Regions from separate parts of the Liquorilactobacillus nagelii DSM 13675 genome, predicted to be linked through region 2. Evidence: predicted binding sites of a transcription regulator. Region 2 holds the regulator's gene; the other holds the start of a gene.
What was found. The regulator Rex, encoded in region 2, represses fermentation and respiration genes when NADH is low (regulators of the CRP and FNR family bind a similar motif). The targets are predictions, from matches to a motif close to TTGTGAANTANTTCACAA.
Positions count from the first base shown of each region.

Region 1: the regulator Rex is predicted to act here: its motif matches at 7,471-7,488, upstream of G6O73_RS11305 (DoxX family membrane protein).

Region 1 covers NZ_CP049304.1:2,262,459-2,278,796, reverse strand. Annotated here, with positions in the region: gene G6O73_RS11330 (MutS-related protein) at 1-320, opposite strand, end outside; gene G6O73_RS11325 (MutS-related protein) at 317-1,849, opposite strand; gene G6O73_RS11320 (metallophosphoesterase family protein) at 1,925-2,770, opposite strand; fluoride riboswitch at 2,839-2,899, opposite strand; gene G6O73_RS11315 (YhgE/Pip domain-containing protein) at 2,981-5,935, opposite strand; gene G6O73_RS11310 (TetR/AcrR family transcriptional regulator) at 6,050-6,673, opposite strand; gene G6O73_RS11305 (DoxX family membrane protein) at 6,948-7,445, opposite strand; gene G6O73_RS11300 (serine hydrolase) at 7,634-8,977, opposite strand; gene G6O73_RS11295 (sensor histidine kinase) at 9,049-10,215, opposite strand; gene croR (response regulator transcription factor CroR) at 10,235-10,924, opposite strand; gene G6O73_RS11285 (NAD-dependent epimerase/dehydratase family protein) at 11,367-12,344, opposite strand; gene G6O73_RS11280 (AraC family transcriptional regulator) at 12,461-13,675, shown strand; gene G6O73_RS11275 (hypothetical protein) at 13,641-14,150, shown strand; gene G6O73_RS11270 (MarR family winged helix-turn-helix transcriptional regulator) at 14,259-14,714, shown strand; gene G6O73_RS11265 (MFS transporter) at 14,721-16,064, shown strand; gene G6O73_RS12845 (NAD(P)H-dependent oxidoreductase) at 16,162-16,296, shown strand; gene G6O73_RS11260 (FAD-dependent oxidoreductase) at 16,259-16,338, shown strand, end outside.
Region 2 covers NZ_CP049304.1:1,501,038-1,517,375, forward strand. Annotated here, with positions in the region: gene secA (preprotein translocase subunit SecA) at 1-184, opposite strand, end outside; gene hpf (ribosome hibernation-promoting factor, HPF/YfiA family) at 357-917, opposite strand; gene G6O73_RS07610 (ComF family protein) at 1,027-1,725, opposite strand; gene G6O73_RS07615 (ATP-dependent helicase ComFA) at 1,706-3,040, opposite strand; gene G6O73_RS07620 (YigZ family protein) at 3,085-3,756, shown strand; gene G6O73_RS07625 (glycosyltransferase family 4 protein) at 3,784-4,872, opposite strand; gene G6O73_RS07630 (APC family permease) at 5,013-6,845, opposite strand; gene groL (chaperonin GroEL) at 7,439-9,064, opposite strand; gene groES (co-chaperone GroES) at 9,129-9,413, opposite strand; gene G6O73_RS07645 (CPBP family intramembrane glutamic endopeptidase) at 9,587-10,222, shown strand; gene G6O73_RS07650 (redox-sensing transcriptional repressor Rex) at 10,259-10,909, opposite strand; gene G6O73_RS07655 (ABC-F family ATP-binding cassette domain-containing protein) at 11,145-13,097, shown strand; partial or broken gene G6O73_RS07660 (group II intron reverse transcriptase/maturase) at 13,310-13,525, opposite strand; gene G6O73_RS12800 (hypothetical protein) at 13,570-13,779, opposite strand; gene G6O73_RS12805 (hypothetical protein) at 13,834-13,986, opposite strand; gene G6O73_RS07670 (ISL3 family transposase) at 14,219-15,469, shown strand; gene G6O73_RS12810 (transposase) at 15,631-15,924, opposite strand; gene G6O73_RS07675 (IS110 family transposase) at 15,937-16,338, opposite strand, start outside.

The DNA of each region.
Region 1 (16,338 bases), 760 kb from region 2:
GACGCTGACCCGATTAACAATCCCCAGCCCTCATCAATGACTTGTAGAATCGTGGTCTCACTAAGTTGGTACAATGCTGAAATAATCTCAGCATTTCTTAGTGCATCCCGAATGGCCGCCTGCCGATACCTAAGCTGCGATTCGTCGAGAACCGATAAAAACCAGCCAGTTAAAACAGCTTGTTGGATCTGCTCATCATTTTTAGCCATAGTTGAAAGAACCGGCTCTAATTCCAAGTCTTGATAAGTTAGCTGTTGTGTCGAAGTCATTTTAAACGGCACTGCAAATGAATCAGTCAAGTCGATTAATTGAACTTTCATTTTTTCAAACTCCTTTCAATTGCCGCAATTGTCAAATTATATTTCTCAAGCAACAAATCAGCATATACCTGATTATCAAGCGGGGCCGGAATTATTTTAAAACTCCGCTCTGCTTTTTGATTTACCTGACTCATCAACGTAACTGTTGCTGGCTGTTGCCCAAGTTCTTCCAAAAAGGTCACATATATTCCTGCAGCTTTTTTAGCTTGCAACAAAGCTAAAACCTTCTTCCCCAAGACTGCCGCATCTTTAGCTGCTGTTGAAGAAAACAATTCATTCAAAATAACAAAGCTTCGTTGTTCTGCTACCGTAATTATTTGATGAATCCGTTCAACATCAGCTGCCAATAATCCAGTTAATTTAGCTGCTGTTTCTTCTCGTTCAAAATGCGTTAGCAACTTAGGACGTAATTTTAAGCTGGCCTTTTCTCCGGGAATGGCAATTCCCAAGGCTGTCAAATAATAATTAATCCCCGCCATTCTCGCATAAGTTGTTTTTCCCCCTTGATTAGGCCCTGAAATAATTAAAAATGATTTCTTTTCTGGCAAATAATAATCATTCGTTACTAGCTTGAATTCCTCTTTATGACAACTTGTTGCCGCTAGTTCAAAGTCAAAACTAGCCTTAACTTGTTCCGCTCCCGTTTGCTTAATTTGTGGCAAACAAAAGCTTACTTGGTGCTGACTAAGTTGGCTCTCAACTGCTATCCAAGCCAAGTAAAATTCAAGTTCTCGGCAGACTTGATTTAGCTCAGGAATCGCATAGTGCAGATAGCGGTGGTAAAAATCTGCTAACAGTTTGAACTCTTGCGGATAAAGTTGCGGTAATAATCTAAAAATCTGCGACTGAACATTATTTAATCCAAATTCATGTTCCACTGGATCTATCTTCACTGCCTTATCAATGTCTCTCGTTGTTTCAAATAAACCTTGAAAATTCTTCTCAAAAACTTCTCTCATCGATTGTGTCGTTTCAGGATTTTTTTGAATTTTTACTAACCGTCCTTTGACAATCAAACGATAAGTAATACTTGCTAGCTGTGCATTCAATTGTTCCAATCGTCCCTGCAACTCTTTCGTTGTCTCGGCAGCTAAGTAAACTTTCAGTCCGCTTAAAAACCGTCGTAGGCCGGGTGAAAGTAATTTAACTTGGGCTGCTTGTTGAACAAAACTTTTCACCACTTGTTCTTGTCGCGACAATAATAAAAGCAACTGTTGTTGCCGATATTCCAAGGGCTCTATTCGCTGTAATCCTTCTAAACTATAATTAATCTGCTTAATCTCATTAACTAAATCAGCAAATAATTTAAAATTTTTTGTTACTTGCAAATCACGAAAAGTCTGCTGCCGATATCTAATTTCTTTTTCATTATTTAGTGGCTGGTAACAGAAAGGTTCCAGTCGATAACCAGTTTTTTTCTGAATTTGTTTAAACAAAGAAAGCAAGTTTAAATCCTTATAGAAAGCTTCTGTTTTTAATAATGTTTGCGGTCGCTGGTTCGGGTTTAAAAATAAAATACTATTAGCCATCTCTTTCACCTCAATTAAAAGACACCCAGACTAATTCTAGCCTAGGTGTCATCATCTTTTTTTAAGTGAACACCATCACTTTTTCCAAGCAAAATATTCCTTGAAATTTGTAATTGAATCATATTGATACCGCTGATTGTATTCTTCAATCCGTTCAACTGAATAAGTGTACTCACCAGTACGTAATAAATCACAGTAGAGATCTCCATATGGCAGATTTCTTTCACAAGCAGTCATAATTTCGGATTGAATATCATAAGCCACTCTTCTAAAGTCGATCTCTAAGACATCAGCACCCGTTAACCTTAAAATGGTATATTGCGCTAAGTTATTATGCTGCCATGTTCCACTCGTTGTTGGCATTCCTACCGAACCGGGATTAATTACCAACCGATCTTGAGTAGAATAACGCATTAACTGTTTATGTGTATGACCATAGACTGCCAAATCTGCCGCTGACTTTTTCAGCATTTGATCAAAGTTTTCTTGGTCACTCCGAGGATTGGTTTCATTTCCCCAAGGTTTATTGGGCAAAGCATGCATGATTGCAATTTTAAGGCCCTCAAATTGACAAATTTGCAAATACGGTAAGTTTGCTAGCCATTGATAAGTTAAATCATTTAAATAAAAATAATCGTAAGCATTTAAGATTATTTCCATGATTCTCTTGGCTCCTTGCGTATGAGGATCATGATCAGCCAACATGTCATGGTACGTTTTTTCATGATTACCCATTACCCAAGATTTTGTTTTGACTTGTCTCAGTAAATCAACACATTCCTGTGGTCGGGGCCCCCGCTTGACAATATCTCCAACTGATAGATAATCAGTACAACCTGCCTTTGCAGCATCTTTTAAAACAGCTTCCAAAGCTGATGCATTTCCATGAACATCAGCAATCAAACACAAGCTTCTACTCAAAATTTTCATCTCCATTGCCTAAAAATCCTTTTGACGACAAAAAATGACACCTACCTTCCTTATTCGATAAGAAGATAGGTGTCATTAATTTTACAATGGTTATCCGTGAACACCATCACGTTTTATTTCTGAGTCAAGTATCACATTGCTAACTCAAAAAGTCAATTTTCAAACTAGCTCTTTACCATACTTTTACATTTGCCTTATTCCCTAGTTTCCCGGATAGTTGCTATCTGGTTTGTTTTCTTCATAAGTTACAATTCCCTTTTTAACAAAGGTTGTCATCGTCAACCACAATAAGAAGAGGCAGACAATAATGAAGGCTGACAGCACTCCAACTGAAACTATAACTTGATGTTCCCCTAGGCCTGAGTTCAAAGCTTGACGGAAGCCAAGAACTGAATAAGTCATTGGCAAGAATGGGTTAATTGCCTGGAAGAAACCATTCATCCCATTGGTAATTTGAATTGGGAATGATCCCCCACAAGCACCTAATTGGATAACCAGCAAAATCATTGCTAGGAATCGTCCTGGATTATTGCCAAGCATCGACATAAACATGATTAGGAACATTGCCGAGTATGAGAAGAATAACGCGTTAATAATCATTGATGGCAGATGCATCGGGACCAATCCAAAAATCATCATAAAGATTGTTTCAATCAGTGCATTACCCGTTGCTACTAAGAAACCTACAGTAACTTTGCTTAAGAACCATTCTGTTCCAGTGCCATCTGACGACATCCGCCGAATTGGGTAAACTAAGTTGAAGACCAGTGAACCAACAAATAAAGCAACTGATAACATATATGGAGCTAAAGCATAACCATAGTTAGGTACTTTACTGTAGTTGCTGTGCTTCAAATTAGATGGAGCGGCAAACATATTAGCTGTCTTATTCGAAGTTTTAACCGCATTAACTTGCTTAGCACCTTTATTCAAGGCTTTAGCTAACGCTTTATTGCCAGTTGTTAACTTAGCTGAACCAGTTGATAATTTATCAGAATTAGCCGCTAATTGACTTGTTCCTGATGCTAATTGGTTAATTCCAGATGTTAATGTCGGAACTTTATTATTCAAAGTCGTTAATCCGCTAGCTAATTGTGAAGCTCCACTATTCAAAGTTGAACTATTGTTAGACAAAGTCTGTGTCCCAGAAGCTAACTGACTAACACCCGAAACTAACGTTGGAACATTGCTGTTGAGTGTTCCTAGACCACTAGAAAGTTGCGATGCACCAGAGTTCAATGCGCTATTATTGGCAGCCAATGTGTTTGCTCCAGTTGCAGCTTTATCAGCACCAGAAGTATACGCAGAGACACCTGAAACTAATTGATTGATTGCAGAGGTAGTTGGTGAGTTTGATGTTAACTCACTAATTCTTTGCTTAATACTGTTTTCTGTCGTTAGAGAATTTGCATTAACTGCAGGCAATGAACTTGCTGTTAAATTAAATGTCTTTGCATAAAATTGCGCAGCCGCATACTGTGCTGAGCTAGAAAGAGAAACAAAATTATTTAATTTTTCCTTATTATCAGAACTTTGTAATTCATTGCTTAGCTCTTCTAATTGTTGACTAAACTCAGAAGTCATACTTGAACTTTCTGACAACATCTTTTGAGAGTTGTTCATTAAATTGGTCAAATCTGTATTCGCAGTTTCAAGTTTCTCTATATCCAAATTATTGACCAAATCTAATAAAGGTTCCAATCCACTCTGAATATCGGTTAACTTACTGTTTAAATTTGTAGAAGCACTACTTATAGAAGAAACATACTGTACATTTTGTTGAGCAATTTCCGCTATTTGTTTAGCAGCTTCAGGGTTAGTAGTTTCTAACGATTTTGAAACACTTCCTAAAGTTGATGAATTAGTAGCAATTCCACTCAAATTTGACTGCAAAGTTTTTTGATAACTACTTTGCAAGTCTTTTAAACTACTTATTTTTGCAGGAAGTGATTCTATTAAAGATTTATTTTGTGACAATAATGAAATAGTTTTATTTAACAAAACTAAATCACTTTGCATAGAAGTAATTTCATCTTGCAAAGATTTTATCTGTTGATTTGAAGTGTCAAGTTTGTCTTTTGTAGAAGATATTTGATTTGAAATATCATTTTCTTTGGTCAACAGATCTTTGGCAATTGTTTGAATATTATCATTAAGCAAAGTGTTTGTTACATACAGACTAGATGCTGCTAATGGTAATTGACTCGTTTGATTAACAAGTTGTTGCATTCCACTGTTTAATTCACTTGATTTACCAGATAACTGATTTAAGCCACTTGAAAGTGAGCTGACCCCATTAGTGTAAGTTCCAACTCCACTAGCTAAACTATTCGATCCACTAGCTAATTTACCAACACCAGTAGCCAAGGTCCCTGTACTACTATTCAGCTTCTGAGTACCGGTATTAACTTTATCTACTCCAGCAGTGTATTCTTGAACACCGCTGCTTAAAGCCGTTGCACCAGTTGTTAACTTCAAAACACCTGAACTTAACGGAACCACTCCAGTCTGCAACTCAATTACGCCATCGTTGACCTTCTTTACTCCAGCTGTGTAGGTATTGATTCCATCAGTTAAAGTATTCGAACCGGTCTTTAATTTATCAGCACCCTTAGCTGCCGTACTGAATCCCTTGCCAACTTTTTTGATTGTTGCAAACATCGTCTTGGCATAAGCTGTTGATACACTCTTGCGGACTTCAGCATTTAACTGCTTAACACCCTCTTCACTGATAACTTTACCAATGTAGTTCAGTGAATCGTTGGTCTTGTATTTCAACTGCATTTTCTTGGGCGTTTTGTCCAAAACAGTTGTTGCATTTTTAGAGAAATTCTTAGGAATTGTTACAACCATATAATACTTTTTGTGACTAATTCCGTACTTAGCTTGTTTTGCTGAAACAAAATGCCAATCTAAATCATCATTTTTTTTCAACTTTTTAACTAAGTCTTCCCCGACTTTCATTTTCTTCCCATTATAAGATACCGTTTGGTCCTCATTGACAACTGCAACTGGTAAAGAACCAGAGTTACCATAGGGATCCCAAACTGATTTCAAGAAGAATACCGAATACAAGAATGGAATAATCATAATTGCACAAATCGTTGCAATTAACAATTTATGCTCTCCCATATGCTTGAATTCTTCTTTGACCATTTTCAAGCTACTCACCTCAACCTCTCATTATCTCTTTTATTATCTATATCAATAATCCATAATATACACTAATTATCCATGAAAAATCAAACGGTGATCATTAGAACATATTTTTTACAAACCTTGCGAAATCTTTGGTTGATTCCCACCAAATACTCCATGAAATAATAATTCCTGCATTGCATCAATTGCTTCCCAAAAGTCCAACTGCTGCTGCATCAAAAAACGTCCATTTAGTAAACTTCGTGTTGTTTTTTGGAGCATCAACAACAACATTTGCTTTTCTGTCTTGCTTAGTTCTCGCGTTTGCGGGTCATTAATCAAGATTCGATAAAAAGTTTGACTGATTTGATCAACTTCACCTTGAAATTTGTGCCATTGCTGTGGATATCGCTGAGCAATTTCAGATGAATACTGTAAAATACAGCCAATCGGGTAAAGTGTCGGAAATTGATCAACGTAACGTTTAATTTTTTCATAGGCTGATAAATGAAGCTCACTTCTCAACTTATCTCCCCGAATAGTCAAATCTTTAAATAAAAAATCAATCATCGCTGAAATTAGTTGTTCCTTGCTGGAAAATCGTTGATAAATCGTTCGCTTGCTCGTATGCAGTTTACGTGCTAAATCAGCCATCGTAAATTTTAAACCCTGCTGTTCAATTAATTTAATAATTGCCGTATACATTTCTTGATCACTTATTTTCATCGCCATTCCTACCCCATCTATAAAAACCAACTTGATTCCTGCTGATTTTTTTTGATGATGAGCTCACAGCTCGCATTACTCAAGCTGTTGCTTCGCCTCCTTGTATGGTTATTTTAACTATTTTGCGCTCAACTAATGTCGATAATTAATATCCATGGTACTGAAACAAATATATAGTACCACTTTAAGCCGAAAAGTAAACACTAAAATCTCAGTTTCTTGGAAAAAAAAGAAACCAACTCAAATCTGAGTTAGTCTCCAAATAAAATTTTTAAAAAAATTGCAATAATCAATCGCTACTAATTCATTCAACTGATTTTTTCAAAAACGGTACCTTTTCCCGTAAAAATGGAATGATCCAGCGATCCAATCCAATCTTTCCGGCATTGAATCCTGCAACCAAAATGAAAATTTCCCAGAAGATATACATTGGATTAACCGAAACAGTTCCTGCCATTAAATAACAAAAGTTCATCATCATTCCGAAAAAGGCTGCTGCTGTTGTCAAAGTTCCAAAAATTAAACCTAAGCCAACAAACAATTCTCCCCATGCAACCATGGTACTGAACAAGGAGATATGTGGCATAACAAATTCTTTCAAAAAGCTTGTATACCAGCCAAATGCTTGCGTTTTTTCAGGTGTCAAAACTGGGCTCTTAATTGCCATGCCAACAAAACCCTTAGCACTAAAACCAGCAGAGACTTTCTCGAAACCATCCATTGTCCACATATATCCCAACCAAATACGGACAATTGTCAAAATTACCATCGCACTCTTCGACTTACGTAACCACTTTACCATAACCAACACTTCCCATTGAATAAGATTATGAATTATTTCACAATTTAATTTTACCGCATAGATTACGTGTGTCAACTGCTTTCACTTACTTTTTGTTATAAAAATAACTGATACTAAAAAAGCGGGAACAATTGCCTTTTCCCAAGGTTATTGTTCCCGCTCAATTCCGATAAGATAACAATTTTATTCTAGAAAAGATTAGTAAAGAAGTTCTTAATTGCTCGTCCCATGATAACGAAGATATTAGCTTTTTGAATTGCTTGTGGGTTGGTAGCTGTTAAGTTCAAACTAGTATCACCATTCAAGAATTGTAATTTTTGACCTTTAATTGTCAAAGCCAAGTTACCAACTTGTTTGTTTTTAGCAATTGGTGCTTCTAGACCGCCATTTTTATAAAGTTTCTTATTACCAGTTAGTTTAACTTGTAAATTGCTGGTAGTTAAGCCACGTTTAATCCAAATGTTACTATTTTCACCAGTTACCACTTGGGCTGTTAATTGTTTACCATGATAGACCGGTAAGGAATTAGCCCCTTTTGAACTCTTGCCTTTATTAATTTTAGTATAAGTGAAATTATCATAAACATAAGACATCAATTTTTGTGTTTGGACAAAACGTGAAGCGTCTTGATCATTCTTATGCTGTGCACCTAAAACAACCGTAATAATCCGATGGCCATCTTTATGGACTGTCCCAGTAAAGTCAGCACCCGCTGAATCAGAAGTCCCGGTCTTTAACCCATCAACTGGCAACTCAGTATATGACTTAGCCAAGCCTTTTAACATCCAGTTCCAGTTTTCCATTTGAGTTTCTGTTGTCCCGTTGTTGAATTTCATCCGGGCAATGCTGGTAGTTTGCAAAACCTCTGGATAAGCTTTTAATAAATTACGGGCAACGGTCGCCATATCAACTGCTGAAAGTTTGTTTTCTGCATTGTTAGCTGCTCCAGGATATTTAGCACTGCCAACATCGCTATTTGGTAACCCCGCGGTCGTATAGATCTCGCCATCATTAATGCCCCATTTTTTCAGTTGTACTCGCATCTGATCAACAAAAGCCTTTTGCGAACCAGCAACAGCATTAGCTAAGGTCATAACCGCCCCATTAGCTGAATAAATTAAACTAGCTTGATACAATTGCTTAACCGTGTATTTATGACCCTTAAGCAAAGGAACATTTGATAATGAAGTGTTTTGACTAACTTTATATGATGCCTCATCAACCGGAATCTTCTCATTCCAGGATAATTTTCCTTGTTTAATTGCTTGTAAAACTAAATAAATTGAAATCAGCTTTGACATTGAAGCAATTGCCAAGGGCTGTGAAGCATTCTTACTATAAATAATCTGTCCAGTGTTGGCATCGACTGCAATTGCAGCTTTAACATCTAAACTCAATCCGGATGCCGGTGTATCACTAACTGTAGCTGCTTGAGCTTGAGTTGTTGCTGCTCCAGTTGTTGCCAAGGCAGCAAACGCTGTCGTTGCTGTTACCAAACCAATCAAAAATTTTTTTGCCTTACTAAATAACATTTTTTTCGATCCTTTCACTTCATTTAAACAATCTACTCTAGCATAGCGAAAAAAGATTAGCCTGACAACGGCTAATCTGCCTTTCCCACCATTTTTTTTGCTGTAGTTTTATTTTCTTGCCTAATTGGTAATTCAATAATAAATTGGGTCCAATTTTCATTTGATTCAGCACGAATTTTACCATGATGGAGTTCAACAATACTTTGCGCAATTGCTAACCCCAAACCGCTGCCACCGGTTTCTTTTGAGCGTGAACTCTCAACGCGATAAAAACGATCAAACAATTTTTTCAGTGATTCTTTTGGGATTGGTTGACCATCATTTGCGACCACGACTTCAATCATTGTCTCTGATACATGATGAGCCTTTAATATTAACTGACCACCGCCAGTCCCATATTTAAAAGCATTGGTAATTAAATTGTTGAAAACGCGAACTAGCTTTTGTGAATCAGCCTCCATCTTAATTGGACCGGTTTCAAAATCAGTTGAAATTACCATTTGTTTTTTCTGCGATTCCAATTCAAATGAAACAGCCAATTGTTCCAGTAATTGTTTTAAATCAATCGTTGACAAATTCAATGGCGTGGTTGATTGTCGCACCTTAGTATATTCAAATAAATCATCTGCTAAAGTTTTCATTTGTCGTGCTTTGACAAAAGCTGTATGAGTGTACTTGAGCAATTCTTCTTGCGAGTGATACTGCTGATCCTCAATCAGTCCTAAATAACCAATAATTGAAGTTAATGGCGTCCGGATATCGTGACTAACATTCGTAATCAATTCATCTTTTGAATGTTCAATCTGACGTTCTTCTTTCATAGCATTTAATGCACTGTCAACTAAAGCATTAATACTGGTTACGACTCGCTGCATTTCACCTGGTAACTGAAAAGGAATTCGATGATTAAGATGCCCATTAGCAATATAATGCAGTTCCGCAATTACATGTTGCAATTGCATTTGCCGATACCGCCGCATTAACCGCCAATAAACTACAAAAACATCTAAAATGACCATAATACAAACAAATAACCAACCCCAACTCCAAAAACGAATATGATTTGGACCGAATGATAAAGACATTTTTATTTGGAAAATTCCATTTGCCAGCTGTGGATTGGATTCAATCATTTGATCCAGCAAAACATAGACAGACAAATTAAGGAGCAGCAATAAAATAACCGTGACCACGCCTTCACCGAATAGCTCGCTTTTTTCGCGTGCAGTTAATTTCACTTAGCTATCATCTCCATAATTAACGGACTTCTACCTTATAGCCAACACCCCATACTGTCTGAATGACTTTTTCACCATTGGTGGCCGCTTCAATTTTGTCACGCAAATGACTAACATGCACCATCACCGTTTTAGCAGAAACAACCGATTCTTGCTGCCATACACGTTCAAAAATTTCATCTGCTGAAAAGACGCGGTTCGGGTGGCTGGATAAAAGATAGAGGATTCCAAATTCCAGTGCCGTTAATTGAATCGACTTGCCATCTGTGGTTTTGACTTCATGGGAATCTTTATTGATAATCAGTGGCCCAACTGTTAAGGTATCTGGAACATCATTAGTAACATTATGCTGCGAACGACGCAATAGTGACTTTACTCGCGCCATAACTTCTAACGGGTTGAATGGTTTCGTAACATAATCATCAGCTCCTTGAATTAAGCCTTGAATCTTGTCAAGGTCACCAGTTTTAGCTGACAGCATTAAAACTGGAATTTGTGAATCTTTGCGGACTTCCTTCAAGACCTCAATGCCATCCATTTGTGGCATCATAATATCCAAAATCATTAATGAAATATCTGGATGCGTATTTAACTTAGTTATTGCTTCTTTGCCGTTATAAGCTTTCTCAACTTCATAGCCTTCATTTTTAATGTAAATACTGAGCAATTCTACAATATCTTTGTCATCATCGACTACTAAAATTTTCATAAGTTTACTCCTTAATTGAATATTGTCTAACTCAACTTTCTCCATGCTTCGTTATTATTCACCAAGCACCGTGCATCATATCTTTCTAACTCATTGCACTTTATAACAATATTGTAACAAACTACACCGTTATCGTATCTAAAGAATTGGTTAAAATCAAGTATTTCGATGGAATTAATTTAATAATTTTTAAATTAATAATCTATTGTACTCTCAAATTGACATAATTACTCAATTTATTCGTTGCAAACTGCTATTTTGCCCAAATTATGACAGCAAAAAAATCCCTTTGGGTCAATGTGAATTTCTTTGACTCAAAGAGATCTCAAAATTATGGTCAAAAGTCCGCTATATCTGACCTTTAGCTTACTTCTCCTGCAAAATTATAAAAGAATCTTTGAATTACTTCGCGTTAAGCTAATGGATTAACTCAAAACTAAAATCATTTTCCAGCTACACACTTTTTTAATGTTTGACGAATAGCTGCCACAACATCATGATCTTTAATGCCTAATACTGGCATGGTAGCTTGCGGATTAAGATATAAATCTTCTGTTTGTAACTTCATGCTGACTGCCAAATGAATCCCATGCTCCAATCCAGCTTCATCGGCTTGTTGGTCCATGTTTTCAAAAATTGGTTGCAGATCAGTGTAATTACTTAACGGTACTTGCGTTGTTTTTTGCTGGCCAAGTGCTTCAACAATTAATTCATAAAACTCTTTAAACTTCATATTTTTAGCACAAATAGCAAAAGTTTGTCGATGTTGACCTTTTTCCAATGCACCCACAGCTGCTTCAGCTACCTGTTCAACTGTTACCATAGCTGTCCCGCCTTTAGGTGCCGGATAAACAGCTTGACCCCGAGCAGGATCAACAAAACTGGTCCAAAGTGGCATTCTACCTGGCATAGTTCCAAAAATATACGGCAAACGTAGCGAGCAGACCGTCATCCCCCCGTCACCTTCAGCAAAAGCTACTTGCTCTTGCAATAACCGCATATTAGGATAGGCTTGCTCCTCAAGGTGATATTGCGGTAAACGTTTCGCAAACTCTGCAAAATAGGAGTTAAAAATCACAAAATGTTTAACTCCAGCTTTTTTCGCCAACCGGGCTAGTCGTTGGGTGGGTAAAACATTAGCTTCGTAGAAAAACTTCATTGCAGGCTTCTTGGGTGTCGTTCGCTCATCAGCTCCCGCGGCATATATTACACCATCACAATCATCTAACAACTTGATAATTTCTTCATCCTTCATTTTAAATATGTTTCCTAATGAGCAATCAACTTCTGCTGGTAAAAGATCCTCGGCAGGTAGTGGCGGCAGTGCCATTGTTTTAACTTGGTAGTTGCGACGTAGCAATTCTTTGACCGTATAGTAACCTAAAAATCCCGTTCCACCTAAAACAAATACCTTTGACATTTCAATCCGCTCCTTTACGATTGTGTTTTAGTTCACATATAGTATACTAAATTTCAAGGGTAACTAATCATCAAAAATATAATAAGTACTCACTTTTTTTGGAAAGAGGACTAATATTGCGAACTAGATATTTTTCAGCTGGGCTAGCCCCATTAGAATTAGAAATTAGTTATCGAACGCTTTTTTCTACTGGAATGAAACATTATACCAATGAATTGGCATTTTTGGTTGTAGTTCAAGGAAAAGCATCTTTAAACCTTAATGGTTCTGAATTGTTACTAGCTGCAGGTGATTTTTGTTTATTGCAGCCCTATCATATTCGATATTTTCAACTAACTTCCCACCAACATTTGGAATTAATTGAAATTCGCTTTTCACTAGGATTGGCTCTCCTACTCTCTCAAAATAAACAAGCTTATAATTCAATTATGCAAAAATTCCAAAAATTCTTTCCTATAGTTAAGGTCAACGATACTGATTTACAGGTTATCACTAATTATTGTCGATGGATTGTTACAGAAAATCAAAGTACCAAATCAAGCTTAACTCAACTCAATCTTTCACTGATTGCATTTTTAAGCACAATTTATACAACAGCTATTCCGCAAGCCAGAAAAGTTCAACTTAAATCTAATGCCGGATCAAGTCTTCAGCTTTTACAAATATATCATCAAGAAAAGCTCTCAATTCGAAAACTCGCCGATAAACTGCAAATTTCAACTGCTGATTTTGCGCAAAATATCCAACAATTAACCAATCAGACACCAAAACAACAATTGAATCAAGTTCGCATTCGGAATGCTGCTGCACTGATGATTTTTGACGATTTATCGCTTAATGCGATTGGGAGAATTTGCGGATTTCAATCTGAGGCCAATTTTTATAAACAATTTCGTTTACAGTACCAACAAACCCCACAATCCTATCGCCAGTATTTAATTAATTTACAAAATCAATTAGTTTCCTTAGATGGAGTAAAAATTATCGGCTATCTATTAGAACATTATTCAGAGAATTTAAATTTAGCTCAAACAGCCACTGATTTAAAAACTGCCCCAACCAAAATTCAACAATTAGTAAAAAAAGACTTTAACTGTACTTTTAAGAGCTTGATAACTGATCTTAGCTTGAATTTAGCTCAAAATTATTTAATTAACTCAGATTTAACAGTAAACCAAATCTGCCTTAAATCTGGTTTTCAAGATTTAAATACCTTTACCCGAAACTACCAAAAAAAATTCCAGTGTACCCCCAGTTTGACTCAAAAAAAAGCAATTCAAAAAAGAGGTGCTAGCTATGCAACAGCCAAACTATCCATACACCCGCAGTGATTATGACTTAACTGATGATGTCCCAACAAAAGAATTTTTTGTTGAACAAATACTTAAAACAACCCCCGCTGTCCAACTGTCAGATCAATTAATTTTTATTTATGTTACTCAGGGACGCGCAAAGCTGCAAATTAACCAGCATTTTGCCGATATCTGTCAATTTCAACTAGCAATTATTTTGCCACAGCGAAGTTTCCGCTTGCAACCTATTGGAAAATTTAAATTCTACCAATTTCAATTTTCGCTTACTGATTTAATCTTACCTGCTCAGCAACAGCATAAATTTTTTTCTTTGCTGCAATTACGAGATCAATTTCCTGAAATCATCTCATTTAAACCGACACAACAATCTCTGTTAGCCAATTTGACTAATTATTTAAAATTAGAATCGCAAGCCAGCAGTACTATTTTGCTCCCTTTCTTGATCTACGCCTGCCAACCACTATTCAAAAACTGGCAGGCTAACAATCTTTGAGTGTCTAAAAAATGATAATCGTTGCTATCTTAAAAATAATATTTGACTTTGCTTTTTCGCCCTCCTAGAATAGTTCGTATACGAACTAATTGGGAGGATTTTTTAGCTATGGACATCCAGCAAACTATCGGATTTCAAATCAAACAATTAACCAATCAACTAAACCGTGTTGCCCGTCAACAAATTACAGCAGCAGAATTAAGTAATATTCCAGAAACTCAGCAATGGGTGCTAAGTTATCTGTATGATCATCAAACAAAAGAAATATTCCAATCTGATCTCCAACAAGCTCTGGGCTTTGGAAAATCAACCATCAGCGAACTTTTAGCCCGAATGCAAAAAAATGATTTAATCCGGTTGAAACAATCGGCTAAAGATCATCGACGAAAACAAGTTTTATTAACAACCACTAGTTTGCAAAAGGCAGCTGTCGTCAACCAATCAATCAGTGCGGTTGAAAAACGACTGACAAATGGGTTGACGAATAACCGCTTAACAGAACTTTTTCAATTAATTCAACAACTAAAACAAAATCTCAAAAACATCAATTCAAATAAGGAGTAATTTATTTTGAAACAACGTTATAAACTTCCTGCAGCAATTTTTGCCACCGGTATTCTATCATTTGGTGGGGTCGTCATCGAAACAGCTATGAATATTACTTTTCCACAGTTAATGAAGCTTTTTAATGTTTCTTTAGCTCAAATCCAATGGGTAACAACTGCCTATCTCTTGGTTTTGACCGCTATGATTCCGTTATCAGCTTTTCTAAAACGCAGCTTTTCAGCTAAAAAACTTTTCGTGACTTCGGTTGCTTGCTTTTTACTTGGGGTAATAATCGATGCTGCTGCCCCCAGCTTAAGTTGGCTAATTCTCGGTCGGGCTTTCCAAGGAATCGGAACTGGCATCAGCTTACCATTAATGTTTAATATCATTTTGGAACAGGCACCCGCCAACAAACTTGGTTTATTGATGGGATTAGGCAATTTTGTCACAGCTACCGCTCCGGCAATTGGGCCAATTTATGGTGGTGTTTTAACGGATACTTGGGGTTGGCGGATGATTTTCATTTTAATGATTCCACTGATTTTAGTAGCTTTATTGGTTGGTTGCTGGTCGATTGAACAACACCATCCCCTCCATCCAACCAAATTTGATCTTTGGGGCTGGATAACAACTGCAGCCGTTTTCTCACTTTCAATTACCGCTTTTAGTTTTCTAAGTACTAGTCTATTAAAATTCGTTGTTTACTCCATCCTAGCACTAATTTTTCTGGCTGTTATGTTATTTCATTACCAAAAATCGACTGCGCCAATTCTTAATTGGAACAGTTTGAAAAGTCTTAGCTTTAGTTTGCATTTAAGCAGTTACTTCATTGGACAATTTGTTGTTCTCGGGCTTTCATTCCTAATTCCCAATCTGATTCAATTAGCTTTTCATCAATCTTCTTTTCAAGCGGGCATGGCGATGGCACCCGGAGCCTTAGTTGGGGCCTTGCTGACACCTTTTGGCGGAATCTTGCTCGATCATTTAGGAGCTAAGCGACCGGTTATTTGCGGTATTTCATTGCAATTTACAGCAGTCTTATTATTGAGCCTTTTCTTCAATCACTTAAATGTTTTAATAATTACTCTGATTTTTGTAATTGCTGCTACTGGCCAATCACTAAGTATGCCGGGAATTATGACTCATGGTTTACAACAATTGCCGGTCAAGCTGCAAGCTGACGGTAATGCCTTATTCAACACCTTCCAGCAATTTGCTGGAGCTGCTGGAACTGCCATTATCTCAACCATTGTTGTTGCATCAAGCAGCGGTCAAATTAATGGTTTCCATCATGGCTTAATTTTCGCTTTAATAATTCTAGTAGTTGATTTAATTGCTATTTGGACTGCATTTCAACGAAAAAATTAGTTAATGTATTTGCTCAACTGTTAACATTTGTATGGAAGCGTTATACTAATCCATGGATTATATCAATGTAAGTATCCTATGATTGGAGGAATTTATAATGAAGCTAGTCGCAATCGTTGGTAATAATAATCGACGTTCGTATAATCGTTACTTACTGCAGTATATGCAACAGCATTTTGTTTCTCAAGCTGAAATTGAATTGCAAGAAAATCGGACAATTGCCTTTATTTAATGAAGATTTATTAAAAGATTTTCCAACTACAGTTAAATCTTT
Region 2 (16,338 bases):
ATAAATCATCTAGTGTTTCTCCGGCTTGGTAACGTTTTTTTAACGCTGGTGTTTGTGCTTTTAATTCTTCATCACTCAAAGCTGCCATTTTTTCAGCATGAGTTTCAACTTTGTCAGCAATTTTTGCTAACCTTTTAATTTCTCTTTTGTCGCTTTCAACCCATTTTCTAAGGACATTTACCATGTCTGTTTTCCTTTCTTAAATCACAATTCCAAATTAAATTTAAAACTATTATACAATAGAGAGTACACCATTGTCATTTTATCATTGATTACTAGTTTTTCAAATTCAGCGATAAAAAAACAAGCGATCTTAACCGCTTGTTAAAAAACAAATTTAAGTTAATGGAAAGCTACTAATCCTCACTAGCTTCAATCAAGCCATACCGGCCATCTTTACGTCGATAAACAATATTAATTCCATTAGTTTCAGCATCTTCGTAAATAAAGAAATTATGTCCAAGCATATCCATCTGTAAAACGGCTTCTTCACTATCCATCGGTTTCAACGAGAAACGTTTTGTTCTTACAATATCAAATTTATTATCTGTTTTTGGAGTTGCTGTTTTATCAGCTGCTGACTCAACAGCACTTAAACCCTTAAAACCCTTTTCGCGAGATTTGCGATTAATTTTTGTCTTATATTTGCGAATTTGGCGTTCAAGTTTATCAGTCACCAAATCGGCACTCGCATACATATCGGGTGAGGTTTCTTCAGCACGCAGTACCAAATATGGAAGTGGAATCGTTACTTCTACTTTGGAAGTTTTATCTGAGTACACTTTTAAATTAACGTGTGCCGTCGAATTCGAAGTATCTTCAAAATATTTTTCCAACTTATTTAACTTCTTTTGAATATAATCTCGAATTGCAGCCGTAACTTCGATATTTTCACCACGAATACTGTATTTTAACATAACAAACCTCTCCTTTCACAACTAGCATTGATAAATTGACTTAACCTTTTTATCTTGCCATCTTTATTATATAAGAAAAACTGATATTTAACAATCAATATCCCCAAATTCATCTGGCTAAAGTAAGCGATTTAACTTTTATTGCTCCAGCTGTCAACAAAACTTCACGAGCATGATAAAGAGTTCTTCCGGTTGTATAAACATCATCGATTAATAAAATCTTTTCTCCGTTTAATTGGACAGTTGCTTTCAGTTCAAATGGCTGTGGCATGCTTAAACGCTCTTGCCGATTTTTACTTGATTGTGTTTCTTTTTCATATAAAGGTTTAACGCGTAAGATTGGCTGATATAAGAGCCTCTTTATTAAGCCTTCAACCTGATTAAATCCTCGACGTTGCCAGGTTATATCTGAAACGGGAATTGGCACTAGCCACCACCCTTGTTTAAAATAGTCTTTAGCAGTAGCTGTTAATTCTGATTGAAAATAGGAACGATATTGATAATTTCCTTGGAATTTGTAATTGAAAAAGTAATCTTTCATTGATTGATTATAACTATACAGTGCGCGATTATTTAACAATTTACCATCAATTTGTTGTTGCCATTTTTGGCAATCAAGACATAAGCTTTCATTTTTTTGTAGCCGGCCGCATCCTTGGCAAATAATCTGTCCGGCCAGGCTAATAAATTCAGCCAAACATCTCTCACAAAGTTTGACAGTTGGTATTGGTGACTGCCAGCTAAAGAACCACTGAAGTATTGATTTATTTGCCAGTTTACGTTGACACTTAGGACAGTTTATTGCCATGCAATTTTGCTCCTTCTCGGTTTAAAAATTTAATTTGTTTGATTGCTCTTTTCAAACTACGATTCATCATTGAACAGACAAAAATAACTTCACCTGTTGGATGTTGCTGACTTCGACCAGCTCGACCAGCTATTTGAACTAAAGCTTCTTGAGTAAACACTTGCTCATCTGCTCCAATTACCAAGACATTTACTTTTGGAAAAGTTACCCCTCGTTCTAAAATTGTTGTTGTGACCAACAATTGAAAAAAATCAGTTCGCATTTTTTGTACTTTTTCAATTCGCTGTGGATCAGCGGCAAAAACTGTAGCTAAATTTTTGACTGCTGTTAATTGTTGTAAACTAGTTTTTAATTGATCTAGCAAAGAAATTTCAGGTGCAAAAACCAAGATTGGCAAATCTAAAATTAACCATTTTTCTATTGATTTAATTACTTTGCTAGCTATCCTCTTTTGCTGCAGTTGCTTTTTCCAATTAGGCAAAAGCATAATTTGCGGCACTGGTAACAAGTGTCCATGAAAACGGAGCGGCAAATAACCTAATATTAATTTCCTTTGCTTAACTTGTTGCAGCATCTCAGCAGTCGGTGTCGCCGTCAACAGCAACAAACTACTATTTTCTTTTCGACAATTTTTTGTTGCCAATTGCAGCAATGGATTATCTTTAAAGGGAAAAGCATCAGCTTCGTCAATAATCAATAGATCAAAAGCAGCCCGGAACTTAAGGAGTTGATGCGTTGTACAAACTACTAATTGACTATAAAAATAATCTGTCTTTTTAGCTCCATGAAGTAAAATAATTGAAGTTCTTTGAAAAGCTCTCTGTAGCCGAGGATAAATTTCGTTACAAACATCAATTCGGGGAGCTGCCCAACAAACTCTTTCACGTCTTTCAATTGCAGCAGCAATCGCTGGAAACATGATCTCAGTTTTTCCAGCCCCAGTAACTGCCCAAAGCAAAAAATCCTTTTTTTGTTGTGCATAAAGTTTTAATTTCATTGCACATTTTTGTTGCAAAAATGATAGCTTACCAATCCAAGTCAAAGCGTTATTTTGAACTGGAAATAAATTCGGTTCGGCTATGGTGTATAATAAATCGCGAGATGTTACACGACCAAACTGAATACATTGAGGGCAGTATAAATCACCATTAGGCAAATGTGCTACAACTTTATTTGTCGTCTGATGGCAACGACAGCAAAAAATTTGTCGTTTATACAATTTAAGCGCTGGGTATTTAACTGCCTCGCTTGGTATGTCAGAAATATCATCGAGTGCACCTTTTACTATTCGGCCATAAAAGTTTTCTGGCTGCATTTAATCACTCCTTCACTTATAAAATACGCAAAGGCGGTGTTTTTTTGAAAAAAAAATTTTTAACGATCGCTACAAGTGCTCAAGCAAACTTATTCATCAAAAAATCTAATTTTATTAGTTACGTCAAAAAAACAAGTACTGAAGCTGATACTCAAGCTTTCATTGAAGAATTAAAAGCGGTACATCCTAAAGCAAAGCACTATTGTTTTGCCGCAATTATCGGGCCAACAGATCAAATCCAACGTGCCAGTGACAATGGAGAACCTTCTGGGACAGCTGGTGTTCCAATTCTCAATGTTTTAAAAAAAAATCAACTGCATAATGTTACGGCAGTTGTGATTCGTTATTTTGGTGGAATTAAATTAGGTACTGGTGGTTTAATTAGAGCCTATAGTAATGCAACTAGTGCTGCCATTGAACAAGCTGGTATTGTCTACCGAATTAAAGCAACTGTGGTCACCGTTGAAATAGCTTATCATCAATTTGATTTATTAAAAAATTATTTTGATCAGAGAAAAATCGAGCTCTTTAATCTGACTTATTTGGAAAAAATCACATTAAGTTTTTCAGTTCCGAGTGTTAAACTCCAGCAAACCATTACCGAAATAAAAAATTTATTAAACGGTCAGCTCTTAGTTAAAGCAACTACTCTAAAATATATTGAAGTTCCCTATCTTCCAGCTAAACAAAAAAATGACGACAATTACTTTTCATAATCGCCGTCATTATCCAAACAAATTTAATCACTTATTTTTTTTGTTTTTAGTTTTAAATAGTCTTCCAATCCAGTTAATTAAAGGTCGACGCTGTGATCCCACCAAACCAATTGACTCAACAAAAAGTTCTAAACCAAATAAAGTCGCAATGGTTAACAAAATTGATCCTAATAAATTTGAAAACGGGTAAAGTAAAGCAATACAGGAAAAAATTAAAGCAATGCCATAAATTACCAATACCGTTTGAGTATGGCTCAAACCAATTTCCATTAACCGATGATGTAAGTGATGTTTATCGGCCTGTGAAATTGGCTTTTTATTTAAAACTCGTCGCAAAATGGCATAAACCGTATCTGTGATTGGTACACCCAAAATTATTACTGGGATTACAATCGTAATAAAGGTCGCATTTTTTAAGCCATAAAGTGAAAAAATTGAAATCATAAAGCCAATAAATAAAGCTCCTGTATCGCCCAAATAAATTTTTGCTGGATGAAAATTATAAGGTAAAAATCCAACTAACGATCCAACTAAAGTAAACATCATAATCGATACATAGGTGCCTGTAACATTTAAAAACAAGTAACCGGTGATGCCGCTCGTGATCAAAGCAATTATTGCTACTCCGACTGCCAAACCATCAAGTCCATCAATCAAATTAACTGCATTAGTAATCGCTAAAATCCAAATCAGCGTTACTGGCAAACTAAACCATCCTAAATCGATTGTCCCCAGAAAAGGTAACGTTAAGGTAGTCATCCTAATTCCACTGAAGAAATAAACGATTAGTGCCGCAACAGTAATTCCAAATAATTTTTGTTTTGGAGTTAATTCATAGATATCATCAATAATCCCCGTAGCAATGATTGTCAATTCAGCCGCAAATAATGTCCACAGTTGTTGTGGTGGATATTGCTGGCGCAGAATAAAAAAATTTACGAGATTGAAAGCGATAAAAATCGCTAATCCCCCCATTGTCGGCATTGTTACTTTGTTGACCCGCCGAGCATTAGGCTTGTCCACTGCACCTAGCTTAAATGCTAAACTGCGCACGAGCGGGGTTAAGATAAACGCTAACACCCCAGCCGCAAGTAAAGACGCAATAATAATAGACATACGCCGTCCTCTTTCTTTAATAATCATTCAAAGAAGAACTCTGCCGGCTTTTACTAAAAACCCGCTCCTAAGCTCATTACGCTTCATTATAACATAGTTTTAGCATCCAGCCTTCAGATACCGCAAACAAAAAAGCTGAATTACTTTTTCAAGTGATAACTGTAAGTTGAAACAATAATATTTTCACGTGAATTTAAAACCGCACGTAATCGCAGACTAGTCTGATTATGCAAAATATTCTGCCAAGGTTTGCGTGGAACAAATTGTGGAACTAAGACAGTTGTCGAATAATTTTTTTTGGCTGAATCTTTAGCAATTACATCACAAAAGCGCAATACTGGACCGGCAACTGAACGATATGAAGAATGTAAGTCAACAAAACGTACGTCAGGAAATGAATCCTTGAATTCCTTAGCTGTTTCGTGTTCTTTTTTGGGATTAGTATCAAATGAAACATGCATAGCTATTACATAATCACCAATTGAACGTGCATAATTGATTGCACCAGTTGTAACATGAGTTACTGAACTAACTAAAACAATAACTGTAGCACCGGAGTAATCATGTAATTGTGCCTGTTCATTATTTAATCGTAACTGGGACGCTACCATTGTATAATGAGCATGAATTTTGTAAAATCCAGCTAATAAAACCAACATAATAATTAAGTACGGCCAAACATTGGAAAAATGCAACCAAAATAAGAAGACAACTAAAGCTAACGAAATAGCTGCTCCCAAAAGATTAACTAATGAATTGAGCACCCAATTGTGCCCGCGTTCACGTAACCAATGAATAATCATCCCAGATTGTGACAAAGTAAATGGAACAAAAACCCCAACTGCATACAATGGTATCAATAAACTTGTTTGCCCATGGAAAATAAGGATCAATACAATTGCACCGACAGCTAACGAAATAACCCCATTAGAGTAAGCTAAACGGTCTCCTTTATCCATATACATATGCGGCATAAATTTATCCTTGGCAAGATTATACGCTAAAATTGGAAAAGCAGAAAAACCGGTATTCGCTGCAACCGCTAAAATTAACGCCGTTGAAAATTGCAATAAGTAGTAGAAAATCCCCTTACCAAAAACTGCTGAACCAATTTGAGACAAAACCGTTTCATCCGGATTCGGCATTACACCCAAATAATAACTCAGAAAAGTAACTCCAATTAAAAACATTCCTAATAAAGCTGCCATAATCGCCAAGGTATTTGCTGCATTCTTTCGACGTGGTTTTCTAAAATTTGGTACCGCATTACTAATGGCCTCAACACCTGTTAAGGAAGATGAACCTGCAGAAAAAGCCCTTAAAAATAAAATCAACGTCATCCCCGGGACAGCACTACCAACCGGTGCTGCTGCATGATAAGTTAATTTACCCGTAGCAATGTTGAATAGTCCCCAGCCTAACATTCCCAGTAAAACGATAACAAAAGTGTAAACTGGCAAGGTTAGAAACGAAGCAGAATCTTTCATGCCCCGTAAATTCAAAGTCATAATAAACAAAACGATAAAAATGGCAATTCCGATACTGTATGGACGCAACAATGGAATTGCCGAAGTAATTGCCTCTGTTCCAGATGTCACTGAAACAGCTACAGTCAGCATGTAATCAACTAGTAAAGATCCTCCGGCAATTAAACCAATTGAAGTACCCCAGTTCTTAGTTGCAACAACATAGGCGCCCCCACCAGAAGGATAAGCATTAATAATTTGCCGGTACGACATTGTAATTGCAAACAATAAAATCAACACAATGCCCACAGCTGGCAAAGCATACCAAGTTGCTGCTGCAGATAGAACAAATAAAACCGTTGTAATCTGTTCAGTCCCATATGCTACTGAAGACAGCGCATCCGAAGATAATAAAGCCAATGCTTTAAATTTTGTCAGCGATTGGCCACCCGCATCAGTTGTTTTAAGAGGTCTTCCAATTAGTAACCGTTTTAAATAACGCCACATTTCTATTTCTCCTTTGACGCAATTAATCAAGACTACAAATTTACAAACCAATAACTTGTAAATAGTTGTTTTTACGTCTTTATCAATCTATCATATTTTTAGAAAGCCTGCAGCTTTCGCTGTTTCGTATTTTACTTTACTCAACATTATAACTCTTTTTAAATCTGACAATGATTTCAATATCATGACATAAAAAAACCGATTAAGCAAGTCAAAAAAGATAAGAGCTGTAGTAAAACTTAAAAGTTTTACTACAGCTCTATCATATATTAATGTCTAATTAACAGACATTCATTCCCAAAGATTCGGAAATTGTGAAAATTGCACCTAAAACAATTTGCTTAGATACAGTGACTGCATAATTACTAAGCCCCTAGAGTCCATATGTTGCCTGACAGACTAAATATTTACAACAAGGCTATAACATATAATTACTTTACTTCTTAATTCATCAGCAACAAACAAATTATGGTTTTTGATAAGGATTGTCGAAACGGAGTATTAAGAAGTTTTGGTATCCAATTACCTAATTAAAATCAGAAAACTTATATCCTAACTTTCCTTAAAAATAATTGTTTTCTAAACCAGTTGGTTTACATCATACCGCCCATGTTTGGTCCTGGAGCCGGAGCAGCTGGAGCAGCTTTTGGTTCTGGCTTTTCAGCAACAACAGCTTCGGTAGTTAACAATAAGGCAGAAACACTAGCAGCATTTTGCAAAGCTGAACGAGTTACCTTAGTCGGGTCAACGATTCCAGCATCTACCATATCTTCCCACTTATCTTCAGCAGCATTATAACCAACACCTGGTTTTTCAGACTTCAATTTTTCAACAATAACTGAACCTTCAAGCCCAGCATTTTCGGCAATCTGACGAACTGGTTCTTCTAATGCACGTTTAACGATATTAATTCCAGTTTGAACGTCACCACTTTCTTTCAAACTAGCAACATCTTTAATAACATTGATCAAAGCTGTACCACCACCGGCTACAAAGCCTTCTTGAACAGCAGCACGAGTAGCGTTCAAAGCATCTTCAATGCGATATTTACGTTCTTTCAGTTCTGTTTCAGTTGCAGCACCAACTTTAACAACTGCAACACCACCAGCTAATTTAGCTAAGCGTTCTTGTAATTTTTCGCGATCAAAGTCAGATGTAGTTTCAGCAATCTGTTTTTTAATTGTCTGAACACGTTCTGCAATCTGAGCTTTATCTCCAGCACCTTCAACAATTGTGGTCTTTTCTTTAGTAATTGTAATTTTACCAGCTGAACCAAGTTGGTCAATTTTAGTATCTTTTAATTGAAGACCTAAATCATCTGTAATCACAGTAGCACCTGTCAATGTAGCAATATCTTGCAACATTTCTTTACGACGATCGCCAAATCCAGGAGCTTTAACAGCTACAACATTGAAAGTCCCACGAATTTTGTTTAAAACAAGTGTTGGCAAAGCTTCACCATCAACATCGTCCGCAATAATTAACAGTGGACGACCTTGTTCAACAATTGATTGTAATAAATTCAGAACTTCTTGGATGTTAGAAATCTTTTTGTCAGTAATCAAAACATAAGGATTGTCAAGATCAGCTTCCATTTTATCATTATCAGTTACCATGTACTGTGATAAATAGCCACGATCAAACTGCATTCCTTCAACAACATCTAATGAAGTATCAATACCTTTTGATTCTTCAATTGTAATAACTCCATCATTACCAACTTTTTCCATTGCATCAGCAATTAACTTGCCAACTTCCTCATTCGCAGAAGAAATTGATGCAATTTGTGCAATATCACTTTTTGATTCAACTTTATGTGACATTTCGCGTAATGCATCAACCGCTTTTTTAGTAGCCAATTCAATTCCCCGACGAATGCCAACTGGATTAGCACCAGCTGTAACATTTTTCATTCCTTCTGTCACAATTGCCTGTGCCAAAACTGTAGCGGTTGTAGTTCCATCACCTGCAACGTCATTAGTCTTTGATGCTACTTCAGAAACTAATTTTGCGCCCATATTTTCAAAATGATCTGCTAATTCAACTGCTTTAGCAATTGTGACACCATCGTTAGTAATTGTTGGAGAACCATATGATTGCTCTAAAACAACATTTCTTCCTTTTGGTCCTAAAGTTGATTTAACGGTATTAGCTAGTTTATCAACCCCAGCAAGTAATTTTGTCCGTGCATCTTCAGAAAATTTAACTTCTTTTGCCATTAAAAATTCACCTCATCATCAAAATTTAAATAAAAACAATTTTTTGAATCATATTAAAATTAAACTATTCAACGATAGCAACAATATCCTTTTCGTGCACAACCAAATATTGCTTACTTTCATATTTAACTTCAGTGCCTGCATATTTGTCAAAGATAACCAAATCATTTGGCTTAACCGACAAAGCTACCTTTTCTCCGTTATCCAGTACACGACCATCGCCTACTGCAACAATTTTGCCAGTTTGTGGTTTTTCCTGAGCATTACTTGCTAGGACAATTCCACCGACTGTCTTTTCCTCATCTTTTTGAACTTCTAAAATAACGCGATCTCCTAAAGGTTTAAGCACTCTGTATCCCTCCAATATTAGTTATGTTTTAGCACTCAGTATCTCTAAGTGCTAACCACAGTTATTACTATAATCAATTTGTGCTTTAATTGCAAGTGATTTATCACTCGAACATTGCAACTGCTAAATTATGGTATAATGACCAAAGTAATTCAGCTAAGGAGGGCCGTTTAATGGCGTTGAAAAAAAATTCCATGTGGCTATTAATTAGCTACCTAATCGTTTCAATCTGCTCAACAATTATCGATCATTACTTTAGAACTAGTTCCAGCCTTTACTATTTATTAACTATTATCGGTGTAACGGGAAGCATTGCAATGTATTTTATCAATCGGCAATTTGCAACTTATCAAAATTGGTTAGAAAAAAAATCAGTTTCGCAGCAGCAAAACTTAATCTTAGGTTTTGGTGGAGCCGTTCTTCTTTTAGCCACTCAACAACTTTGTTTTTGGTTAGAAAACTTAATTCTGCACCAAACTGATGCTTCACAAAACACAGCTGCTATGCTAGCTATTATCAAACATTACCCGATTTATTTATTATATGTGCTCATTGCTGCTCCAATTATGGAAGAATTAGTATTTCGTAAAGTGCTTTTTGGTAATTTAGTGACCCTCACCAGTCCTTTTATAGCTGGTATTATCTCATGCCTGCTTTTTAGTATTGTCCATGCTGATGGTCATTTTCTTACTTATGCAGCTATTGGTGGAATGTTATGCTGGATTTATGCCAAAAGTGGTCGAGTACAAACTTCGATGATTGCTCACATGGTGATGAACTTAATAATTGTCATGCTTAGTTTCAAATAAAAAAGCAGTCCGCTCACTTGCGGCTGCTTTGACTAATTAGGCATCATTTTCCTTATGTGAGCCAAATTTATCTAAGAAATAAATTAAGGTCTGCAATTCATTGGTTAGATCAACATTTTGAACACGAACAGTACTTGGAACTGTAATTCTTAATGGCGTAAAATTCAAAATTCCCTTAACACCAACTTCTACCAACTCATTAGTAGCTTCTTGAGCAACTGGTGCTGGTACTGTCAAAATAACAATTTCAATTTGCTGAACCGTAAGCTGTTCTTTCATATCATCCATATGATAAACTGGAACGCCGCTTTGAATTGTACCAGTGATATCTTCATTGATGTCGAAAGCTGCACTGATACGCACATTGTTGCTCTGGTGAAAATTATAATTTAACAATGCATGACCCAAATTGCCAACGCCAATTAGAGCTACATTGGTTAACTTATCTTGCTTTAAAGTTTTCCGAAAAAAGGCCAACAGACTTTCAACATCGTACCCATAGCCCCGCTTTCCAAGAGCACCAAAATACGAAAAGTCGCGCCGAATTGTTGCAGAATCAACCTTAACTGCATCAGCTAATTCGGTTGAAGATACACGCTGTTTACCCGCATCTGACAAAAAATGCAGGTAACGATAATAAATCGGCAATCGTTTAGCCGTTGCATGTGGAATTTTATTACTTGCCATAATTTTTCTCCTTTCAAGAGATTAATGATTTTTTTGATAAATTTAACAACTGTCTTGTTAAATAAAAAAGCTCAACCACCATTTTTCACAATTTACAAAACAAAGTATTGTTTATTTTTTCCTTAACTATGCTACACTAATTTTGTTTCGTATGCAATCAGAAGACTAGCTTTTTTTAATAATTCACAAGCTTTTAGAAACCAGCTTCACAAATTACTCTGAGGAAGTGATTTAATTGATTTTACTACAAGTCCAACACGTTGCTCGACTGTTTGGAGCAGATGTCCTTTTTAAAAATATTGATTTAGACATCCAAGAAAATTCACGAATTGCCTTGGTTGGCCGAAATGGTGTTGGCAAATCAACTTTATTAAAAATAATAATGGACCAACAACCAGCGGATCAAGGCCAAATAACGCGCGCAAAAAATTTGACAATTGGTTATCTTGCTCAAGATACCGGTTTAGTCTCAGCTAACACAATTTATGAAGAAATGTTAACTGTTTTTGAGCCCTTACGAAAAATGGAAGAAAAGATTCACCAACTTGAAAACAAAATCGCTAGTGATTCACAGAAAGTTAATTCAAAAGAATATCAACGTTTGTTGGCACAATACGATCAAATGCAACACGATTTTAAGGAAAATAACGGCTATGGCTATCAAGCAGAAATTCGTTCAGTCTTACATGGATTTAAATTTGATGAAAAAGATTATCAGCAAAAAATTAATAGCCTTTCTGGCGGGCAAAAAACTCGATTGGCTTTAGCAAAGCTTTTATTGGAAAAAAGAGACTTGCTAATTCTCGATGAACCAACCAACCATCTGGATATTGAGACACTCAATTGGTTGGAAAATTATCTTCAAGGATATACTGGCGCTTTATTGCTAGTTTCTCATGATCGCTATTTTCTTGATAAAATTGCGCAAGATGTCTATGAATTAACTCCAACGGCTGCTATCCATTATAGCGGAAACTATTCGGCTTATATCAAAAAAAAGCAATTGCGCTTACAGCTGCAGCAAAAAGCCTATGAAAAGCAACAAGAGAAAATTGACAAATTAGAAGATTTCGTCAAAAAAAATATCGTCCGAGCTTCAACCACTAAACGCGCCCAAAGTCGTCGTAAACAATTAGAAAAAATTGAGCGTCTAGATAAGCCTCAAGGTCAACAACAAGGGCCACACTTTGCTTTTACTGCTGAACACCCAAGTGGCAATATCGTCTTGAATGTCAATGAGGCTTATATTGGTTACCAAAATCACGCAATTGCTGGCCCGATTAATATTGAGCTTCGACGAAACCAAATTATGGCAATTGTCGGTCCTAATGGGATCGGAAAATCGACTTTTCTAAAAAGTATTCTAGGGAAAATTCCATTTATTTCTGGGAGCAGTCAATTTGGAGCACAAGTTGATGTTGGTTATTATGATCAAGAATTACATAACCTAACTCCTAACAAAAGTGTTTTAAATGAGGTCTGGGATGATCATCCGACCATGCCAGAAAAAGACATTCGCTCGATTTTGGGAAGCTTTTTATTTCGCGGTTCCGATGTTGCTAAGATTGTTAGCCAGCTGTCTGGCGGTGAAAAAGCTCGTTTGTTGTTAACTAAGCTTGCTCTGAACCACCATAATTTTATTTTGTTTGACGAGCCAACAAACCACTTAGACATTGAAAGCAAAGAAGTCCTTGAACAAGCATTACTTAAATTTGATGGTACAGTTCTATTTGTTTCTCATGATCGATACTTTATCAACAAAGTTGCCTCTCAGGTTATTGAACTTAGTGAACAAGGAAGTCAACTATTCTTAGGCGATTATGATTATTACCTAACCAAAAAAGCCGAGCAGCATTTACTAGCTGAAGAAATAAAAGCAGATGAGTCTCAAAACCTAGCGAAGAAAAGCTCTCAAACTTCAACATCTGCAACTAATTATCAGCAAAACAAAAAACTGCAGCGAGAAAAGAGAAAATTAGAACGTGACGTTGCGAAGCTTGAAAAGCAACTAGAAGACTTAGATGTTATCGCTAACTCGATTCAACAGGCAATGTCAGCACCTGAAAACTATACTGATCCAACCAAAATCAAACAACTGCAAGAACAATTAACTGAGAATCAACAACAACAACAACAAACTGAAACAGAGTGGGAAACCACGGCTGCTAAACTCGAAAAGTTTGAATAATAAAGAAAAGATGCTGAAAAAAACTATTAACCAGTCAATTAGCAGAAGGCGAGTCATCCGACCTCTCATACCATCGCCGTATATGGCGGTTCAATAACCTAAGCACTCTGAATTTGCTGGAGAGTTTTGGACATATTTGTCAGTCCAAGGCTCTCCAGCTTTTCATTCGTAGTTGTATTTCAATACACTTGTGTGGGCTGTATACCAAGAACATTTATGACCCCACTAACTAGCTTCAATAACCATGGATCCTGAACATACTGACTAATAAATTTCATCCTTAGATCATGATTGACTGTATCGAAGTAAGCCTTTAAATCAAGGTAAATCACTTGCCGAATGGCATCATGAGCACTTCGATGTGGTCGAAAACTGAAGCTACTATCTGAAAATACTTGCTCGAAAATGAGGGTTAGAACTTGGAACACACCATCGAGATCCTTATGCATTAGCCTGATTGAGATTATTACGGTCAACCCACTACTATTACTTCAGCTGACTTCTGATCAATTTCCAAGAGCGCTAATTTAACAGTATCTGAACGGTCCGTTTTCTGTCTTCTCAACCCTGCCATGCGAATTGATGACTCCAAAAGATTTATTTCAAGGTAATTCATTCCTTCATCAATGAAAAAGCGAGTCAGAACTCTAGAATAAATACCAGTTGTTTCAAATACTGCCATGGCTGGCACATCGCTCGTAATTATCGGCCTGAGCTTCGCCAATCCAGACTCAATCTAAAATTTCTTAACAACCGTATGATCGTGTAAAAGAGCACAACTACTTTTTCCACGACTTACGTCAATAGCCAAAACGTGTACTTTATCACCTTCCATATATTTTGAGGCAGCAACTTCGTAGATTCGTTCATTTTCTATATTTGATCTCAAGGATCCATATCCTAAATCTAACTGTTCACTACGTGTTGTTGGGCCAATTTGAAACTCGTAATTGATATTCCACTAGTATTGACGACCTCAACCTTAATTTAAGTGGGTCTATACTTTCTGATATTGGTGGAACATAAAAGCCAGTATCAGTTTTTTTATTTTATACGTTAAAGGACATGGCATCCTATGATACGATTTAAGTGACTAAACCCAATCGAAAGAAGGAAAAACCATGTCCCAATTAAATTTTATCGCACGCTTACTCGAAATAAAAGACTCAAATATCAATTTTTTTAAAGTTGAGGACCTTAGAACGGTTAGATCTGGCGTTATTTATCATTTCAAGGCGATCTATGCTCGCCTTAGCTATCAACTTTCTCATTGCCTTCACTGTGGTTTTGCATCGCTGATTAAAAATGGTACTACTTTGACAAAACTCCGTTTGCCGACACTCAATGGCCCAATGATTTTATTGTATCTGCGAAAACAACGTTATTTTTGTAAATCTTGTCAGACTACTTGTGGTGCCAACACTCCAATCGTTGAAAAGAATCATTCTCTTACCAGAGGTCTCAAATCTGCTGTTGTTAAATTAGCCAAACAATCACTCCCTGTTACGACGATTGCCAAACTAGTCGGGATCTCTCCTAGTTCAGTTACACGGATTTTATATCATGATTTTCAAAGACCTCAGCGCCTAGCCAAACTTCCTGAACATCTTTGTTTTGACGAATTCAAATCAGTTGCCAGATCGTATTCATTTATTGCCATCGATGCCAAAAAACACAATTTGATCTCAATTCTTGATGACCGCTTGTCTAAAAATATTTGTGCTTACTTTGAAAATCGCTATTCTCTAGAGGAACGTTCAGCTGTCAAATCGGTTGTCATTGATTTAAATGCCAATTACCAGCTTTTCATCAGACGACTTTTCCCGCATGCTAAAATCATTATTGATCGCTTTCACATTGTTCAATTGGTAAATCGGGCTTTCGATCAGCTTAGGGTTACAATTTTAAAGCAACAAAGCGATAAGCATAGTCGGATTTACAAAGCTTTAAAAATCAATTGGCGTTTGTTTCATCAAGATACTGAAAAAATCAATCGTTCAAAAACACAATACTTCAGAGGGCTTAACGAATATATGACGCAACAGAACCTGATTGATTTAGGGCTTAGTACTAATTCAAAGCTTAAATACACCTATGAAACAGCTCATCAAATCCAAGAAGCAATTAAAAAACAAGATTCAAAAAAGCTCAGACAAGTTTTAACTAATTACCAAAAACAACAATCTCCAATGGATACTTCAATTACAACCCTAAAGAAAAATCTAAAATATATTTCAAATAGCTGTGAATCATCACTTTCCAATGGACCTATCGAAGGAATCAATCGTAAAATCAAAGCACTTAAACGGATCTGTTACGGATTCAAAAACATGGATCATTTTTATGCCAGAACTCTTTTAATTGTAAAATAAAGAAGCCCCCTATTCAGAGGACTTCATGGCTTCACCAATACGATTTCTAATATGATGTCAAGTATCAACTCATTTAAAAAAGAGTACGCTAAACAGTGATAGCTTTTTGACAGAAAAAAGCTGTCATAAATATCAACTGTACTAGTATTTAAATAGTCAGCTTAATGGGAGGTTCTCGCGTAATTATAAATTTGGTTTGTGCGGACCAAATTCATAATCGTCCTATCAAGCCTATTCACACAAGCAATCATGGCAACCATGTCCGGTTTAGGATGTGGTCCTTTCTTTAGCTTATAGTAGTAATCCACAATGTGATTATCAATACGTGCTTGATTTCTAAGCATGGATCTGATCACTTCAAACATAATGTAACGGGCACTACTTTGACCTCTCCGATTAATCCGGTCAGCTTCTTTGAATCCTCCGGATTGGATTCGTCGTAAATCTATTCCAATGTAAGCATTTAGTTACTTATAGCTTGGGAATCTCGCTATTTTTCCTGTAAAGCCTAGTAACAGGGCCGTTGATATTTCTCCCGCCCCAGGAATACTCGCAATGATTTTAAACTCCGGAAAAGTTTTCGCGTAAGTGATCAATTGGCGCTTTAATAAGTCATGGTCCTGATTATATCGCTGAATCTCTCCACAATAACCACGGATTTGGCTAATTAAAAATGAGTCTGCAGGTTGTGCCGGATATGATAATTGGCCGGCCTGCCAGACTTCTTTACATCTACGTACAATTAAATCCGAATGGATTTTAGGACTTACCAAGCCAATGATTTGTTTCACCATCGTTCCTGGAATACAACCTGTTAAAAAATCAGGATGTGGAAAGAGGTTAACAAAAGTTAACCCGAGCACTGATCG